4 regions of the Embleya sp. NPDC025285 genome follow, and region 3 is predicted to be linked to each of the others. Evidence: riboswitches for the same ligand, from Rfam matches in the RefSeq annotation. Region 3 holds a riboswitch; each other region holds the start of a gene.

Region 1 (3,753 bases), on a different contig from region 3:
CGTCCGTGCCGGGGTATCGGGTGGGCGAACCCACCTGAGCCGCGGCGCCGGCGCCGCGGCCCACCACAGGGCCGGCCACCGTGTCGGCCGACCTTCAGGGCGGTGCCTCTCCGGCCGACGCTTTTCGGCCGGCGCCTTCCGGGCGGCGCCTCCCACGCGGTGACGAACGGCACCGTGCATTGCTCGCGCGACCTGTTGTACGACGAGCAGCTCATCTCATACGCTCCGCAAGCCGACCCTGTCCGGGTCGGCGACACAACCGCATAGTTCGCAATCCAGGGGAAGCCGGTCGAAATCCGGCGCTGACCCGCAACCGTAGGCGGTGGCCGACAGGCCGCCGCGAGTCGGAATGCCTGGATTCGTACGAGTTTAAGGCTCCAGCTGTCGTGGACTGCACGCTGAAGCCCGGATTTCACGTCCGGCGGTGTCTCGTCGGCGCGATGCCGGGGTCGGCGGTCCTGTGAGGAACATCGCTCGGCCCGGGCGGCATCGGTTCCGCCGCTCGTGCCGACGCCCGTCGCACGAAGGGAATCCGCACGTGAAATCTCGTGGGAACAAGGCTCGAATAGGCCGGCTGGTCGGGGCACTCGCCCTTCTCCTGCTGCCCGCCACCGCCCAGATCACCGTGAGCGCACCCGCCGCCTACGCCATCGACCCCACCAAGGGCTCCGCCGGCGTCTGCCCGGACGCCAACGGGGTGACCGTGATCGTCGACTTCCAGGAACTCGGCGGCGCCACGCTCACCCGCTGCGCGCCCGGCGACCAAGCCACCGGTCTGGCCGCGCTCAAGAACGCCGGCTTCCAGATCCAGGGCACGAACCGGTGGGGCGAGGCGTTCATCTGCCGGATCGAGGGCAAGCCCGGCACGGACACCGAGCCCTGCGTCAACACCCCTCCGGCGTCGGCGTATTGGTCGTACTGGCACGCGCCGAACAACGGCACCTGGACCTACAGCTCGTGGGGCGCGACCAACCGAAAGCCCCCGCTGGGCAGCTTCGAGGGCTGGTCCTTCTCCAAGGACAAGACGTCCACCACCAATCCGCCCCCGCGCGTGGCCCCCACGCGCCCGTAGGGCCGACCCGGCGTCGGATCCGAAGCGAGGTCGTCCTCGGCTCCGCGACCGCGTTCGTTCCGCCGGTCATCGCCGACGCGCGTGATTCGGTCGGAACGAACGCCGGGAACGGACCGCGCACGCCTGCCCGATCGGCGCCGGCGGCGGCATCCGCCTCGCGCGTACGTCGTTTCACCGTCCACCGGGTGGACTCGCCTGCCGGACGCGCCCATCGCCGGCTAAGCTGACGGACGCAGTCGGTTCGCCCTGCCCGCCAGGCAGGCGCGTCGTAAGAGGGAACCCGGTGTGAATCCGGGACTGCCCCGCAGCGGTGAGTGGGAACGACCGCCGTCAACAGCACTGGGCCCCAGGACGGGCCCGGGAAGCGACGGCCAGTAGGAGTCCGCCCTTTCGGTGGACGCGCCCACGAGTCCGAAGACCTGCCACTGCCCGTGTGCCGACGAGGCACACGGTGATCTCGGTGACCTCGTGGGCGGGTCGGCGGACAACCCCGGTGGCACACGTGCGCGACAGCGCCGAAACGCCCCGGCGGCTTGCCATCCCTTCGCGCCCTCGATCCGTCCCGGGATTCCGGAGACAACTCGCGAAGGAGAGTTCCGTGACCACCAAGTCCGCAGCCGCGGCAACCCGCGCCACCGTGTACGGCTACCCCCGACAGGGCCCGCGCCGGGAGTTGAAGAAGGCCATCGAGGGCTACTGGGCCGGTCGGGTCACCGCCGACGGGCTTCGCGAGACCGCGGCCGAACTGCGCCGCGCCAACCGCGATCGGCTCGCCGATGCCGGTGTACACGAGGTGCCCACCGGCGACTTCTCGCTCTACGACCACGTCCTGGACACCACCGTGATGGTCGGCGCGATCCCGCCCCGCCACCGTGCGGCCGTCGAAGCCGACGCCCTGGACGGCTACTTCGCGATGGCGCGCGGCACCCAGGAGGTGGCGCCGCTGGAGATGACCAAGTGGTTCGACACGAACTACCACTACCTGGTCCCCGAACTCGGCCCCGACACCGTGTTCTCCGCGAACTCCGCCAAGCAGGTCGCCGAGTTCGAGGAGGCCATCGCACAGGGCCTGACCGCCCGCCCCGTACTGGTCGGCCCGATCACCTACCTCCTGCTCGCCAAGCCCGCGCCCGGCGTCGCGGCCGACTTCCAGCCGCTGACCCTGTTGGATCGACTGCTGCCGGTGTACGCCGAGGTGCTCGCCGACCTGCGCGCGGCCGGCGCCGAGTGGGTGCAACTGGACGAACCCGCGCTGGTCCAGGACCGCAGCTTCGCCGAACTCAACGCCATCGCACGCGCCTACCGCGACCTCGGCGCGCTCACTGACCGGCCCAGGCTGCTGGTCGCCTCGTACTTCGACCGCCTCGGCGAGGCGTTGCCGATCCTGGCCAAGGCGCCGATCGAGGGGCTCGCCCTCGACTTCACCGGAGCCGCGTTCGCCAACCTGGACGCCCTGGCCGCCGTCGGCGGACTGCCCGGCAAGCGCCTGGTCGCCGGCGTCGTCGACGGGCGCAACGTGTGGATCAACGACCTCGGCAGGTCGCTGGCCACCCTGGGTACCCTGCTGGGCCTGGCCGAGCGCGTCGACGTGTCCGCGTCCTGCTCCCTGTTGCACGTGCCCCTGGACGCCGGCGACGAGCGCGACATCGACCCGCAGATCTCCCGATGGCTCGCCTTCGCCCGGCAAAAGACCGAGGAGATCGTCACGTTGGCCCGCGGCCTGGGCCAGGGCACGGACACCATCGCGACCCATCTCGCCGCCAATCGGGCCGACCTGGCCGCGCGCAAGACCTCCGCCCTGACCCGCGACCCCGCCGTACGTGCCCGCGCCGCCGCGGTCACCGACGCGGACGGCCGGCGCAGCCTGCCCTACGCCGAGCGCGCCGCGGCCCAACGCGCCCACCTGGGACTCCCGTTGCTGCCGACGACCACGATCGGCTCCTTCCCGCAGACCGGCGAGCTGCGCACCGCCCGCGCCGACCTGCGCGCCGGACGCATCGACGAGGCAGGCTACGAGGAACGCATCGAGTCCGAGATCCGCGACGTGATCTCCTTCCAGGAGAAGGCCGGAATCGACGTCCTGGTGCACGGCGAGGCCGAACGCAACGACATGGTGCAGTACTTCGCCGAACAACTCACCGGATACGTGGCCACCCGGCACGGCTGGGTCCAGTCGTACGGCACCCGGTACGTGCGCCCGCCGATCCTGGCCGGCGACATCTCCCGTCCCGAGCCGATGACCGTGCGCTGGAGCTCGTTCGCCCAGTCGTTGTCCGACCGCCCCGTCAAGGGCATGCTCACCGGCCCCGTCACCATGCTCGCGTGGTCCTTCGTGCGCGACGACCAGCCGCTCGGAACCACCGCCCGGCAGGTCGCCCTGGCGCTGCGCGACGAGGTCCGCGACCTGGAGGCCGCGGGGGGCTCGGTCATCCAGGTGGACGAACCAGCGCTGCGCGAGACACTGCCGCTGCGCGCCGCGGACCGCGCCGAATACCTGGCCTGGGCCACCGAGTCGTTCCGCCTGACCACCTCCGGCGTGCGCGCGGCCACCCAGATCCACACGCACATGTGCTACGCCGAGTTCGGCGACATCGTGCAGGCGATCGACGACCTCGACGCCGACGTGATCAGCCTGGAGGCCGCCCGTTCGCACATGCAGGTCGCCCGGGAGCTCGCCGCCC
Region 2 (3,753 bases), on a different contig from region 3:
CGTCTCGGCGTAGGCCGGGTGCGGGCCGTGCGCCTCGGCGAGCGCCGAGGAGGTCTCCAGCGCGGTCAGGTAGATCTCCTCGGAGATCAGCGTGGACAACTCGCGCGCCTCGACCGAGTCGAACGGCATGCCGAGCGTGAAGAACACGTCCTGCAGGCCCATCAGGCCCAGGCCCACCGGGCGCCACCGCGGGTTGGACGCCGCGGCCTGGTCGGTCGGGTAGTAGTTGATGTCGATCACGCGGTCCAGGAAGACCACCGCGGTGCGCACCGTCGCGCGCAGCTTGTCCCAGTCCATGCCCTCGCCGGCGATCACGTGCGCGCCGAGGTTGACCGAGCCGAGGTTGCACACGGCGGTCTCGCCGTCGCTGGTCACCTCGAGGATCTCGGTGCACAGGTTGGACAGGTGCACCACGTTGCCGGGCTCCGCGGCCTGGTTGCAGGTGCGGTTGGCGGCGTCCTTGAAGGTCATCCAGCCGTTGCCGGTCTGCGCGAGCGTGCGCATCATCCGGGCGTAGAGGTCGCGCGCGGGCATCTGCCGGACGAACCGGCCGTCCCGCTCGGCGGCTTCGTACACCTTGTCGAACTCGGCGCCCCACAGGTCGGGCAGTTCGGGCAGCTCGTTCGGGTCGAACAGCGACCAGACGCCGTCCTCCTCGACCCGGCGCATGAACAGGTCCGGCACCCAGTTGGCCAGGTTGAGGTTGTGCGTGCGGCGCGCGTCCTCACCGGTGTTCTCGCGCAGTTCGAGGAACTCCAGGATGTCCGGGTGCCAGGTCTCCAGGTACACGCAGGCCGCGCCCTTGCGCCGGCCGCCCTGGTTGACCGCGGCCACCGACGAGTCGAGCGTCTTGAGCCACGGCACGATGCCGTTGGAGTGCCCGTTGGTGCCGCGGATCAGCGAGCCGCGCGAACGCACCCGCGACCACGCCACGCCGATGCCGCCGGCGAACTTCGACAGTCGGGCGATCCGCCCGTACATGTCGTAGATCGACTCCAGCTCGTCCTTGGGCGAGTCGAGCAGGTAGCACGAGGACATCTGGGTGTGCACGGTGCCGGAGTTGAACAGCGTCGGCGAGCTGGGCAGGTAGGCGAGCGAGGACATCAGCCGGTAGAAGCCGATCGCCTCGCCGGGCTCCTGGGCCAGGCCGCACGCCACGCGCAGCAGGAAGTGCTGCGGGGTCTCGACCACCTTGCGCGAGACCGGGTGGCGCAACAGGTAGCGGTCGTACACGGTGCGCAGGCCGAAGTACTCGAACCGCCGGTCGCCGTCGACGTCCACGGCGGCGTCCAACTCGGCGGCGTGCTCGGCGACGAACGCCGCGGTCTCCGCGCCGATGACGCCCTCGCGCCGGCCGAGCGCGATGCCCGCGCTGAACGAGGTGACCCCCGCGTCGAGGGCCTCGTCCGCGATCCGGCCGGCGAGCAGGCGCGCGGCGAGCCGCGAGTAGGCGGGCTCCTCCGCGATCAGCTCGGCGGCGGTACGCACCGCCAGGTCCGCGGCCGCTCCCTTGTCCGCGCCCTCGTTGAGACCCGCGACGACCCGGCGGACGACCCGATCCGGATCGACCTCCGGCAGATCGCGCGCCTGGGTGCGCACCAGGGTAGCCAGTTGGTCCTCGGGGCTTTCGTCGATCCGCATCCGGGTCGCGCCCACGCTGTCCACAACGGTCACGTGCTCTCTCCTCGCGAGCTCGTACGTACAGTGACCCCGCGCCCGAAGGCGCGGACAGCCGGCAGGTATTCGGACTCGCGGGCATGCCGGGGCGCCACCGGGCACGATGTGCTCGGCGGGCCGCGGAGTTCCCCGTGGTCGTCGCGCGCCGAACCCCTCCGGGCGTTCGGCGCCGCAGGACGACATTCGTTCCCGCTTACCGCTGCGGGGGCAGTCCCGGCTTCACACCGGGTTCCCTCTTGCGTCGCCTTTCCGTTTGAACCGGAACGGCGAACCAGCTGCGTCGCAGAGCATATATGTAGTGGCGGGGTGGTCGTCGCACCCCCAGGTGTTGTGTCGTGTCGCGATTCCCGACGTACCACGATTTCGGCCGGGACGGGCCCACTCCCGGCGGCGATGCCGTCCACACCGGGTGTCGCGGCGCCTCCCGAGCCGAGCGGAATCGTCTCCTCCCGGCGTACGCCCGGCATGACGGTACTCGCGCGCGGGCCGCCGAATGGCTGCACGACACGCCGGCGTTGTGCGCGGCGCGCGTCGCCGAGCCCCTGTCGAACGTGGTGTCCGGGCGTCGAGGGAAAGACCTTCGCGGGGCGGCCGAGCGGGCGAGGGCGAGGCATTGGGAGCGTACGGTCGGCCGCGGGGCGTGCCTGGCATGTACGGCGTCCGACGGGCGGGTCGGCGAGGCGGGAGCCGGGCGTGTCGGCGGGTGCCTCCGGCGGCCGGTGTGGGCTGCCTCGGAGGTGGCCTCGGCGGCGTCCTCAGGGGCGGCCGGTGCGGGGGCCGGCCCCGGATGGGCGCGCGTGTCGCGCCGGGCGGTCGGGGCATCGGTCCACCGGCCGGGGTACCTCCCGGCCCGAGTCGCGCCACTCCGCGACCAACGCCTCGTACACGGGTGTCTCGAACGCCTCGGTGGGCCACGGCCCGAACGGGGCCCGCAGGATCTCCATGCCGACCCAACCGCGCGAGGGAACGCGAAGTAACCACCAACCGGGTGATCCCACTCGGTCGATGGACGAATCGACTCGGATACAGGCGCGCGGACCGGCCCGGGCGCACCGACCGCGCCCTGGGGCGGTCGCGCCCCTTCGGGTCGTCCTCGGGCCGCATTCAGGCAGCCTTCGACCGCCTTCGATGGGTTTCGGCGGGTTTCCGGCCGGGTGCCTTCCGGTCAGGTGGTTTCGGTCCGGGTGCTTTCGGTCCCGGCGGTTTCGGTGCGTGGCGTTTCCGGTCGGGTGCTTTCGATCTGGGCCGCCGCCGTGCGCAGTTCGGCGAACGCCTCGCCGAGCGCCGCCGCCGTCCAGTGCGCGTTCAGGCCGCTCGGGTTCGGCAGCACCCAGATCCGGGTGTCGCCGATGGTCTCGGCCTGTCGACCGACCACCGCCTTGGGCCGGCCGAAACCGGTCCGGTACGCGCCGATGCCGAGCACGGCCAGCCAGGCCGGCCGGTACGTGCGCACCTTGGCGGTGAGCGCCGCGCCGCCGGCGACGTACTCGTCCCGGCTCAACTCGTCCGCACGGGCGGTGGTGCGGGCCACCACGTTGGTGATGCCGAGACCGAGCGCGGTCAACGCGTCCTGCTCGGCGGGCGCGAGCAGGCGGGGCGTGAACCCGGAGGCGTACAGCGCGGGCCAGAACCGGTTGCCGGGGCGGGCGAAGTGCCGCCCGGTCGCACCGGACCACAGGCCGGGGTTGATCCCGCAGAACAACACCCGCAGGTTCGGTCCGATCACGTCGGGGATGGTCCGGCCGTGCGCGGCGGCCATTTCGGCGGCGGTGGGATTGCGCCCGGGCGGGATCGGCAGCACGACGGGCTTCGCGGGCGGTCCGGGCTGCGCCGGGGTGCTCACGGCGCCTCCGCGATCAGCGCCGTCCCCACCGACCGGAAGCCGAGCCGGTCGTACACGCGGGCCACGTCCTGGTCGCCCGCCGACAGGAACACCGTCTCGCTCCCGTCGGTGAGCGCGTGCCGGGCCAGCTCCCAGGTCACCGCCGCCGCGAGGCCGCCACGTCGGGCCGCGGGGAGGGTGGCCACACCGACGATCTCGGTGGTGCCGTACAGGTGCTGATAACTGCCCACGCA
Region 3 (3,753 bases):
ACGGCTTCGCCGGCCGCCGCTTCGAGCCGTTCGGCCCGGCGTCGGGCCCGCCCCGCGGCACGGTCGGTTCCTCGGCCGACCTGCTCCGCGGCCTCACCCACCTTGCGGTGCACCGTCTCGGGCGGCTCGGCCTGGGTCAACTCCTCCACCGCGTGATCCAATTGCTCACGTTTGCGGCTCAGCGTCGGCTCCTGCTGCGGGAGTGCGCTCTGCGTGGGTGATTCGACGGCGGGGGGAAGGACGGTCGGGAACGCGGCGACCTCGTCGGGATCGCGCGACGCGGACCTGCCGCCGGAGTCTCGGCCTGGGGTACTCATCGGTGCGTACTCCTCTTCACGGTCTCGATGTCCTCGCGTCACCGCCGAGGACCGCGCCTGGCGCCTGCCCCGGGGGCGCCCGGTCATTCGTCCTCGGCGGGCCTTCGACGGCCGGGGCCGTCTCCCCGATCCTGCCGGGGGCGCAGACCCGGCAGGACCGAGGACACGGCCCCGGCGTTCGCATTCGTCGATGCCGGATTCGGTGTCTCGTGGCCGAGGCTAGAAACAACCGGGCCGAGGATCCGGGAATGTCACCCGGATGCGCGGCTCGGCGTGTCCGACCGATTCACCCGATCGGCCGCTCCGCGCGGGACCCGACACACGGTTCCCGGTGCCCCGAGCGAACCGAACGGGCAGGCCGACGGTGCTCAGCCCGCGTTCCCCCGAAAACCCGATGCCGACGACCCGATCCGGGTCCGGGCCGGCCGCGGCGGCTTGTCGTGGAAGACACAGTCGCCGCACGTACCGCCCCCGGGGATCCGGTAGTACAGGCAGCACGTGGTGCGGCGGAACGCGCCGAGCGCACCGTGCAGGCCGGTTCCACGCAACCGGCCTGCGGCCAACAGGCCGTCGGCGAACACGCGTGTGGTCGCCACGAGTTCCGGCTCGGTCGGAGCCAGGTGCCGGTGCAACACGCGGGCCGCGCCGACCAGGGCCGACGCGGCGTTGCCCCACAGCAGCCGCTCGGCGACCGGCACCACCGCTCGGGTCGCCCCGGCGAGCGGCACCAGATGCCCGACCAGCACCGCGTCGTGCAGCTGCTCGATCCCCGAGCGATCGTCCGGCACCGGCGCCGGCTCCGGATCGGGCGCCCACAACTCGACCGGCCCGGCGTCCGGGAAGCGCCAGTACGTCCGGGCCGGATCCAGGTCGGGCACCACCCGGCCGAGCACCGCCGCACCCAGTGCCACCGACCACAGCCGCGAGGCCACGCCCAGATACAGGATCGACGCGGCGACACGCGGTTCCTCGGTCCGCAGCCGGGCCCGTACGTGCTCCACCCGGGCCGCCCACGCGGCGGGCGCGGCCGGGTCGTACAGCTCGGCCAACGGCCGAAAGCCCGCGCCGTCGGTGATCGGTCCGGTCCGCAGCTCGAAGTAGGGCCCCACGTCGGCGAGCCGGCGCAGCGGCCCGCCGCCGTGGGACCGCGACCGCCCGCCGGTCAGCGGCTGTCGCCCGGACGCCACAACACATCACCCGCACCGTCGGCGTTGGCCCGCCGGGCGAGGACGAACAGCAGGTCGGACAACCGGTTGAGGTAGCGCGCGGTGAGCGGGTTGACGGTCGCGGCACCGCCTGCCGTCGCCCGCTCGTCCGCCTCGATCAGCGCCCAGGTCGAGCGCTCGGCACGTCGGGCCGAGGTGCGGGCCACGTGCAGCAGGGCCGCGGCCGGGCTGCCGCCGGGCAGTACGAAGGAACGCAGCGCGGCCAGTTCCGCGTTGAACGCGTCGCAGTGCTCCTCCAGCCGGGCCACGTCCGCCTCGGTGATCCGCAGCCGGGTGTCCCCCTCGGCGATCGGCGCGCACAGGTCGGCGCCGACGTCGAACAGGTCGTGCTGCAGTTGCGCCAGTACCGCGCGCGTCTGCGGTTGCGGGTCGCCGAGCGCGAGCACGACCCCGATCGCCGCGTTGGTCTCGTCCGTGTCGGCGTACGCCGCCAACCTCGGATCGGTCTTGCGCGTACGGGAGTTGTCGCCCAGCGCGGTCGTGCCGGCATCGCCGGTACGGGTGTAGATCCGGCTCAAAACCAAGGACATGGTCGGCACCGGCCTCTCTCGGGGAAATCCGCCCCGGTTGGTGAGGTGGCGACGACGTGAGTCTCCTGGCTCTCGGATCATCGCTCCTCCCGGCCTTCCGACCCGTCTCGGGGCCGTGGCCGGTTCGGGAGTCGCTCCCCGATCACAGTGGCGGGACCGCGCCGGATTCACACCGGCTTCCTCGTACCGCCGTCGCCTTGCGCCTCCCACCATGACACGCGCGACGGGCCCGGTCCACCGTCGGATCCGGACCACGCGTGCGGGTGAAGCTTGCCGCCGGTCCGCGCGCCGAGCCCCGGACCGGCGCGGGTAAAGCCCAGGATCGGATTCCGAGAGCGGCTCCCTCGGCCGGCGTCGGCCCGGCGGTATCGGCGCCGAAGGGTGCCGACGGGCGCCGGAGGGTGCCGGTGAGTCGATCCGCGATCCGGCCGTGCCGGGAAATCAGTGCCGGAGGTATGCGTGTCCACGGTGTCCGGAACACCTGAACCAGCCGGTCCGACGCGTCGGGTGGGTCGGGCATGTCGGGTGGGTCGGGTAGGTCGGGTACGTCGAGCGGGCGTGCTCCTGGCGTGTTGTGTGTCGCTGTTCGGAGCCGGGTCGGGGCATCCAGCCGCCTGTGCGGGGTGGTTCGGCCCCGAGGGGATGCATCTCGCCTCCTCCGTACCGCTCTTCGATGCCGGCTCGGCGCGACCGACTCCTTCCGCTGCGGACTTCGACGCCGGGTCGGGACATACCGCCCCGCCCGCCGGACCCCTCGGCGCGGGGACGGCAGGCCCCACCCCATCCGCATCGCTGTTGAGCGCCGGCGCCGGGCGCCCCGTCGGGTCCGGCGACCGGGTGCGGTCCAGGGACCAGCCCGAGCCGAACCTGCCACCCGTCCCGCGTGCCGTCGCCGATCGGGTGGGCACTCGCGCCGGGCAGTCGGTGGACGTCCCGGTCCTGGCCGGCGACTCCGGCGAAGGGCTGGTCGTGCTGTCGTACACCAATCCCGAACACGGCCTGGTGCTCCAGCCGGACGAGCGGGGCGACGCGAATTCGGTGCTGCGGTACACGCCGGGGCCGGGCTTCACCGGACGCGACAACTTTCGCTACACGATCGTCGACCGGCTCGGCCGCGAGGCCACCGCGAGCGTGCGGATCGACGTGGCGGCCGGCCCCGGTGCGTCCGGCCGGCCGGTCGAGACCCGGGCGGGCAAGCTCGGCGTCCATCGCGGCGTCGACGAACTCCGCGCGCCCTCCGCCGCGTCGGCGGCGCGTCCGCGCGCCGGGATCGATCCGGGCGGCGGGTCGCTGCTCGTGGCCTTCCTCGGCTCGGCCCTGCTCGGGGCGGGTGTCCTGGCCTTCGTCGCCCACCGGCGGCCGGGCCGGCGGCGGCCCGGCTGAGCGGACCCGGGTCGCTTCGATCAACCGTTCGGGGTTCCGTGCCCGGATCGGCGGCTGTTCCGGGGTTCTTCGGTCTGATCGCCCTTCCGGGGCTCTTCCCCCGATCGGCTGCTCCGGGGTTCTTCGGTCTGATGGCCCTTCCCAGGCTCGTCACCCCGATCGGCCCCTCCGGGCCTCCTCGGTCCGGCCGGTGTCGCCCCGGTCAGCCCTTCCGGGCCTCCTGGGTGAGCTGGTAGAGCCCGTACAGCAGCTCGGCGATGCCGACGATCAGCAACACGACACCGATCTTCCCGAGCG
Region 4 (3,753 bases), on a different contig from region 3:
CAGGTCCGGCACCCGGCGGTTCGGGTACAGGTGCACCTCGTACGGCCAGCGCGCGGCGGCGGGCACGAACGCCGTCCAGTGCCCGCCCTCGGCCACGATCCGCGACCCGTCCGCGCGCTCGTCGGCCAGCACGTCGTCGAACAGGTTGCGGCCGGTGCGGTGCCGGTGCGCGGTCGTGGTGGCGATCATCGCGGCCGTGCGCGGGGTGACGAACGGGTAGGCGTAGATCTGCCCGTGCGAGTGCGGCAGCGTCACGCCGATCTCCCGGCCGCGGTTCTCGAAGCAGTACACCTGCTCGACGCCGGGCAGCGCGGACAACTCGGCGGTGCGGTCGGTCCACGCGTCCAGGACCAGGCGCGCGCGCTCGGGGGTGAGGTCCTTGAAGGACGCGTCGTGCTCGGGGGTGAAGCACACCACCTCGCACCGTCCGCCGGACGGTCGGCGCGGGAACGGGGCGTGGTCCCAGCCGGGTTCCGGGCCCGCCGGCGGACCGCCGTCGGCCGCGGAGGAGCCGGACATGGACGGGAAGCGGTTCTCGAAGACGACGACCTCGTAGTCGGACTCGGCGACCTCGGTGGCCCGCTCGGGCGTGGACGGACACAGCGGGCACGCGTCGGCGGCGGGCAGGTGGGTCCGGGTCTGCCGGTGCGAGGCGACCATGACCCATTCGTCGAGCAGTCGGTCGTAGCGCATCTCCGAGCCACTGACCACGGGCGCGAGATCGCGGTGGTCGACGGCGGTGCGCACCGCGTCGTCCCGGGTGTCGTAGTAGACGATCTCGCGACCGTCGGCCATGACGGCCTGCGTCTTCTTCATGCGCTCATTTTGCGAAGCTTTCCAAAACTTGTCAATGAGAAAGGAAAGATGCCAGCAGGCTTGCCATTTGGCGGGATCGACCGGGGGTCACCTGCGGTTTGACAAGTTTCGAAAGGTGTCCGCAAGATGCTGCCCATGCCTGACGACGACACCGACGGACTGCCCGCCGAGGGCCGCCGCGCCCGGATGGCAGCGACGATCGCGGACCGGGGTTTCGCCAAGGTCACCGACCTGGCCGAGGCGTTCGGCATCTCGCGGGTGACGGTCCGGGCCGACCTGGAGGTGTTGGAGCGGCAGGGCCGGCTGCGCCGGGTCCGCGGCGGCGCGATGTTCACCGGCCGCGACCCCCGGGTGGAGCCGTCCTTCGAGGAGGCGTTGACCTCGGCGTCGCCCGCGAAGACGCTGATCGGGCGGGCGGCCGCGGCACTGGTGTCGCCGTCCGAGAGCGTGGTGCTGGACGTGGGCACGACCACCACGTTCGTGGCCCGCGCGCTGGTGGACCGCGAGGAACTGCGCGACCTCGTGGTGTTCACCAACGGGCTGACCATCGCCCTGGAGCTGGAACGGGCGATCCCGCGGTTCTCGGTCGTGGTCACCGGCGGCACGCTGCGGCCGTTGCAGCACTCGCTGATCAATCCGCTCGGCGACCACATTCTGGAGCGGATCCACGCCGACACGGTCTTCATCGGTTGCAACGGCGTGCATCCCACCGGGGGCATCACCAATGTGAACCTGCCCGAGGCCGAGGCCAAACGCGCGATGTTGCGAGCCGCGGGTCGCCGGGTCGTGGTCGCGGACGGCTCGAAGCTGGGCCGGGTCGAACTCGCCGAGGTGTGCCCGCTGGCGGACATCGACCTGCTGATCACGAGCGGCGCGGCCGATGCGGAGGCGCTCGACGCGCTGCGCGACGTGGGGCTGGAGATCCTGGTCGCGGAGTAGGCGGCCGCTGCGCGCAGCGGGTGCGGGGTGGGCATGTACCGGAGCGCGCGGAGTAGGCGGGCACGGCGCGAAGCGGGTAAGGGTGGGCACGTACCCGAGCGCGGGACCCTGCCCGGACCCGAGCCGGTCCTCCCGCCGTGGCCCCTCACTCGGCCGCCGCGACCCTCGGCGCGCCCGTCCCGGCCCCCTCGCTCGACGGTCGAGGCGCCCTGGTTAGGCTGCCCTTGCGAACGGTTCACCCGGCTTCGACCGATTCCGGGTGTCGCAAGAGGGAATCCGGTGCGAATCCGGAACTGCCCCGCAGCGGTAAGTGGGAACGAAAGTCGTCATCACGCACTGGGCCCCGGTCGAACGGGTCCCGGGAAGCGACGACCGGTAGGCATCCCGGCCACACCCGTGGCTCCCGGGACCCGCCCACGAGTCCGAAGACCTGCCGTCGCCCGCGTACGCCTCACGCACGCGGACTTCCGGGACCTCGCGGGCGGGTCCGTCGGACGACGGCGCCGTGCGGTGTCCGCCGCCGTACTCCCTCCCGAGTTCCCCCGACGAGGACTCGCAAGGGAGAGCTTCGACGATGCGTACGCAGATACCCGGGCGGATGCCGGCGGCACACCGATATTCGTGGGCCGCGGCGGTGGCCGCCCTCGCGCTGTTCGCGACCGCGTGCGGCGGCGCCGTGCGGGACGACAAGGCCGCCGCTCCCGCACCCGCCGCCTACAAGCCGTACGCGGACACCGACAACTGCGGTGTGACCACGAGCTACGACCGGCCGCCGCAGCGCGCCGCGACGCTGACCTCCAACGCGACCGAGCTGATGCTCGAACTGGGCCTGGCCGACCGGATGGTGGGCACCGCCTACCTCAAGGGCCGGACCATCGGCGACAAGTACAAGGAGCCGTACGCGCGGATCCCGGTGCTCGCCGACGCGCAACCCTCGCTGGAGAAACTCCTCGAAGCCACCCCCGACTTCGTCTACTCGGGCTACCCGGACGGCTTCTCCGAGTCGTCCGGCCACACCCGGGCGCGGCTCGGCGAGTTGAACATCAAGACCCACCTCAACCCCGAGGGCTGCGCCAAGGCGCCGGTCACCTTCGATCAGCTCTACGGCGAACTCCGCTCCATCGGCGGCATCTTCGGCGTGCCCGAGCGCGCCGAGCGCTCCGCCGCCGCGTTCCGGCAGCGGCTCGACGCGGTCACCGCGCGGCTCGCCGGCGCCGCGCCGGTCAAGGTGTTCGTGTACAACTCGGGCGCCGACGCCGCGCAGACCACCGGCGGCAACTCGATGCTCAACGAGATCATCACCCGTGCCGGTGGCACCAACGTGTTCGCCGACCTGAACGAGCGCTGGACCAAGGTCTCCTGGGAGCAGGTGGCCGAACGCAAGCCGGACGTGGTGCTGATCTACGACTACGTGACGCCGCCGGTCGACGCCAAGATCGCCACCCTCAAGGCCACTCCGGTACTCGCCGACGTACCGGCGCTGCGCGCGAACGCCTTCCCGGTGATCTCGCTGTCCGTAGCGCAGCCCGGGCCGCGCTCGGTGGACGCGGTCGAGGAACTCGCCAGGCAACTGCACCCCGACCGGCCGTGACGGTCGATCGGGACCCGGTGGCGGTACGGGTCGCGGTCCTGCGCGGCGAGGGCCCGCCGACACCACCGGTCGGCCGTGCGGCGGTCGTCCCGGGCGGCCGGGTCCGCCTTCCGCTGGTGGTCGGCGGCCTCCTCGTCGCGCTGTTCGCGGCGGCCGCGGCGGGGCTGCTGGTGGGGTCGGTGTCGGTGCCCTGGTCGGAGACGTGGCGCATCCTCGCGCATCGCGTCGGCGGAGACGCGTGGGTGCGGCCGTCGTGGAGCCGCGCACACGACCTGATCATCGCCGACACCCGGTTGCCCAGGGTGCTGCTCGCCGCCGTCGTCGGCGCGACGCTGGCCGTGGTGGGCATGGTGATCCAGGCGATCGTGCGCAACCCGCTGGCCGGTCCGGACGTGCTCGGCGTCTCC

Evidence for each region. Region 3 has a riboswitch for cobalamin ahead of ACZ4FV_RS13010 (cob(I)yrinic acid a,c-diamide adenosyltransferase). Riboswitches for the same ligand answer to the same signal wherever they lie in the genome.
Region 1: it holds a riboswitch for cobalamin, as region 3 does, so the genes downstream of both, metE (5-methyltetrahydropteroyltriglutamate--homocysteine S-methyltransferase) here and ACZ4FV_RS13010 (cob(I)yrinic acid a,c-diamide adenosyltransferase) in region 3, are expected to answer to the same signal.
Region 2: it holds a riboswitch for cobalamin, as region 3 does, so the genes downstream of both, ACZ4FV_RS13870 (ribonucleoside-diphosphate reductase subunit alpha) here and ACZ4FV_RS13010 (cob(I)yrinic acid a,c-diamide adenosyltransferase) in region 3, are expected to answer to the same signal.
Region 4: it holds a riboswitch for cobalamin, as region 3 does, so the genes downstream of both, ACZ4FV_RS05270 (ABC transporter substrate-binding protein) here and ACZ4FV_RS13010 (cob(I)yrinic acid a,c-diamide adenosyltransferase) in region 3, are expected to answer to the same signal.

What each region holds. Positions count from the first base shown of each region.
Region 1 covers NZ_JBVHLU010000004.1:79,290-83,042, reverse strand. Annotated here, with positions in the region: gene ACZ4FV_RS04185 (cupin domain-containing protein) at 1-38, shown strand, start outside; gene ACZ4FV_RS04180 (flagellar hook-length control protein FliK) at 539-1,072, shown strand; cobalamin riboswitch at 1,292-1,513, shown strand; gene metE (5-methyltetrahydropteroyltriglutamate--homocysteine S-methyltransferase) at 1,671-3,753, shown strand, end outside.
Region 2 covers NZ_JBVHLU010000017.1:41,483-45,235, reverse strand. Annotated here, with positions in the region: gene ACZ4FV_RS13870 (ribonucleoside-diphosphate reductase subunit alpha) at 1-1,641, opposite strand, end outside; cobalamin riboswitch at 1,718-1,969, opposite strand; gene mug (G/U mismatch-specific DNA glycosylase) at 2,843-3,436, opposite strand; gene ACZ4FV_RS13860 (GNAT family N-acetyltransferase) at 3,517-3,753, opposite strand, start outside.
Region 3 covers NZ_JBVHLU010000015.1:143,435-147,187, reverse strand. Annotated here, with positions in the region: gene ACZ4FV_RS13020 (hypothetical protein) at 1-317, opposite strand, end outside; gene ACZ4FV_RS13015 ((2Fe-2S)-binding protein) at 686-1,504, opposite strand; gene ACZ4FV_RS13010 (cob(I)yrinic acid a,c-diamide adenosyltransferase) at 1,480-2,073, opposite strand; cobalamin riboswitch at 2,132-2,256, opposite strand; gene ACZ4FV_RS13005 (Ig-like domain-containing protein) at 2,911-3,456, shown strand; gene ACZ4FV_RS13000 (DUF5708 family protein) at 3,659-3,753, opposite strand, start outside.
Region 4 covers NZ_JBVHLU010000005.1:108,856-112,608, reverse strand. Annotated here, with positions in the region: gene galT (galactose-1-phosphate uridylyltransferase) at 1-816, opposite strand, end outside; gene ACZ4FV_RS05275 (DeoR/GlpR family DNA-binding transcription regulator) at 952-1,755, shown strand; cobalamin riboswitch at 1,969-2,207, shown strand; gene ACZ4FV_RS05270 (ABC transporter substrate-binding protein) at 2,330-3,346, shown strand; gene ACZ4FV_RS05265 (FecCD family ABC transporter permease) at 3,343-3,753, shown strand, end outside.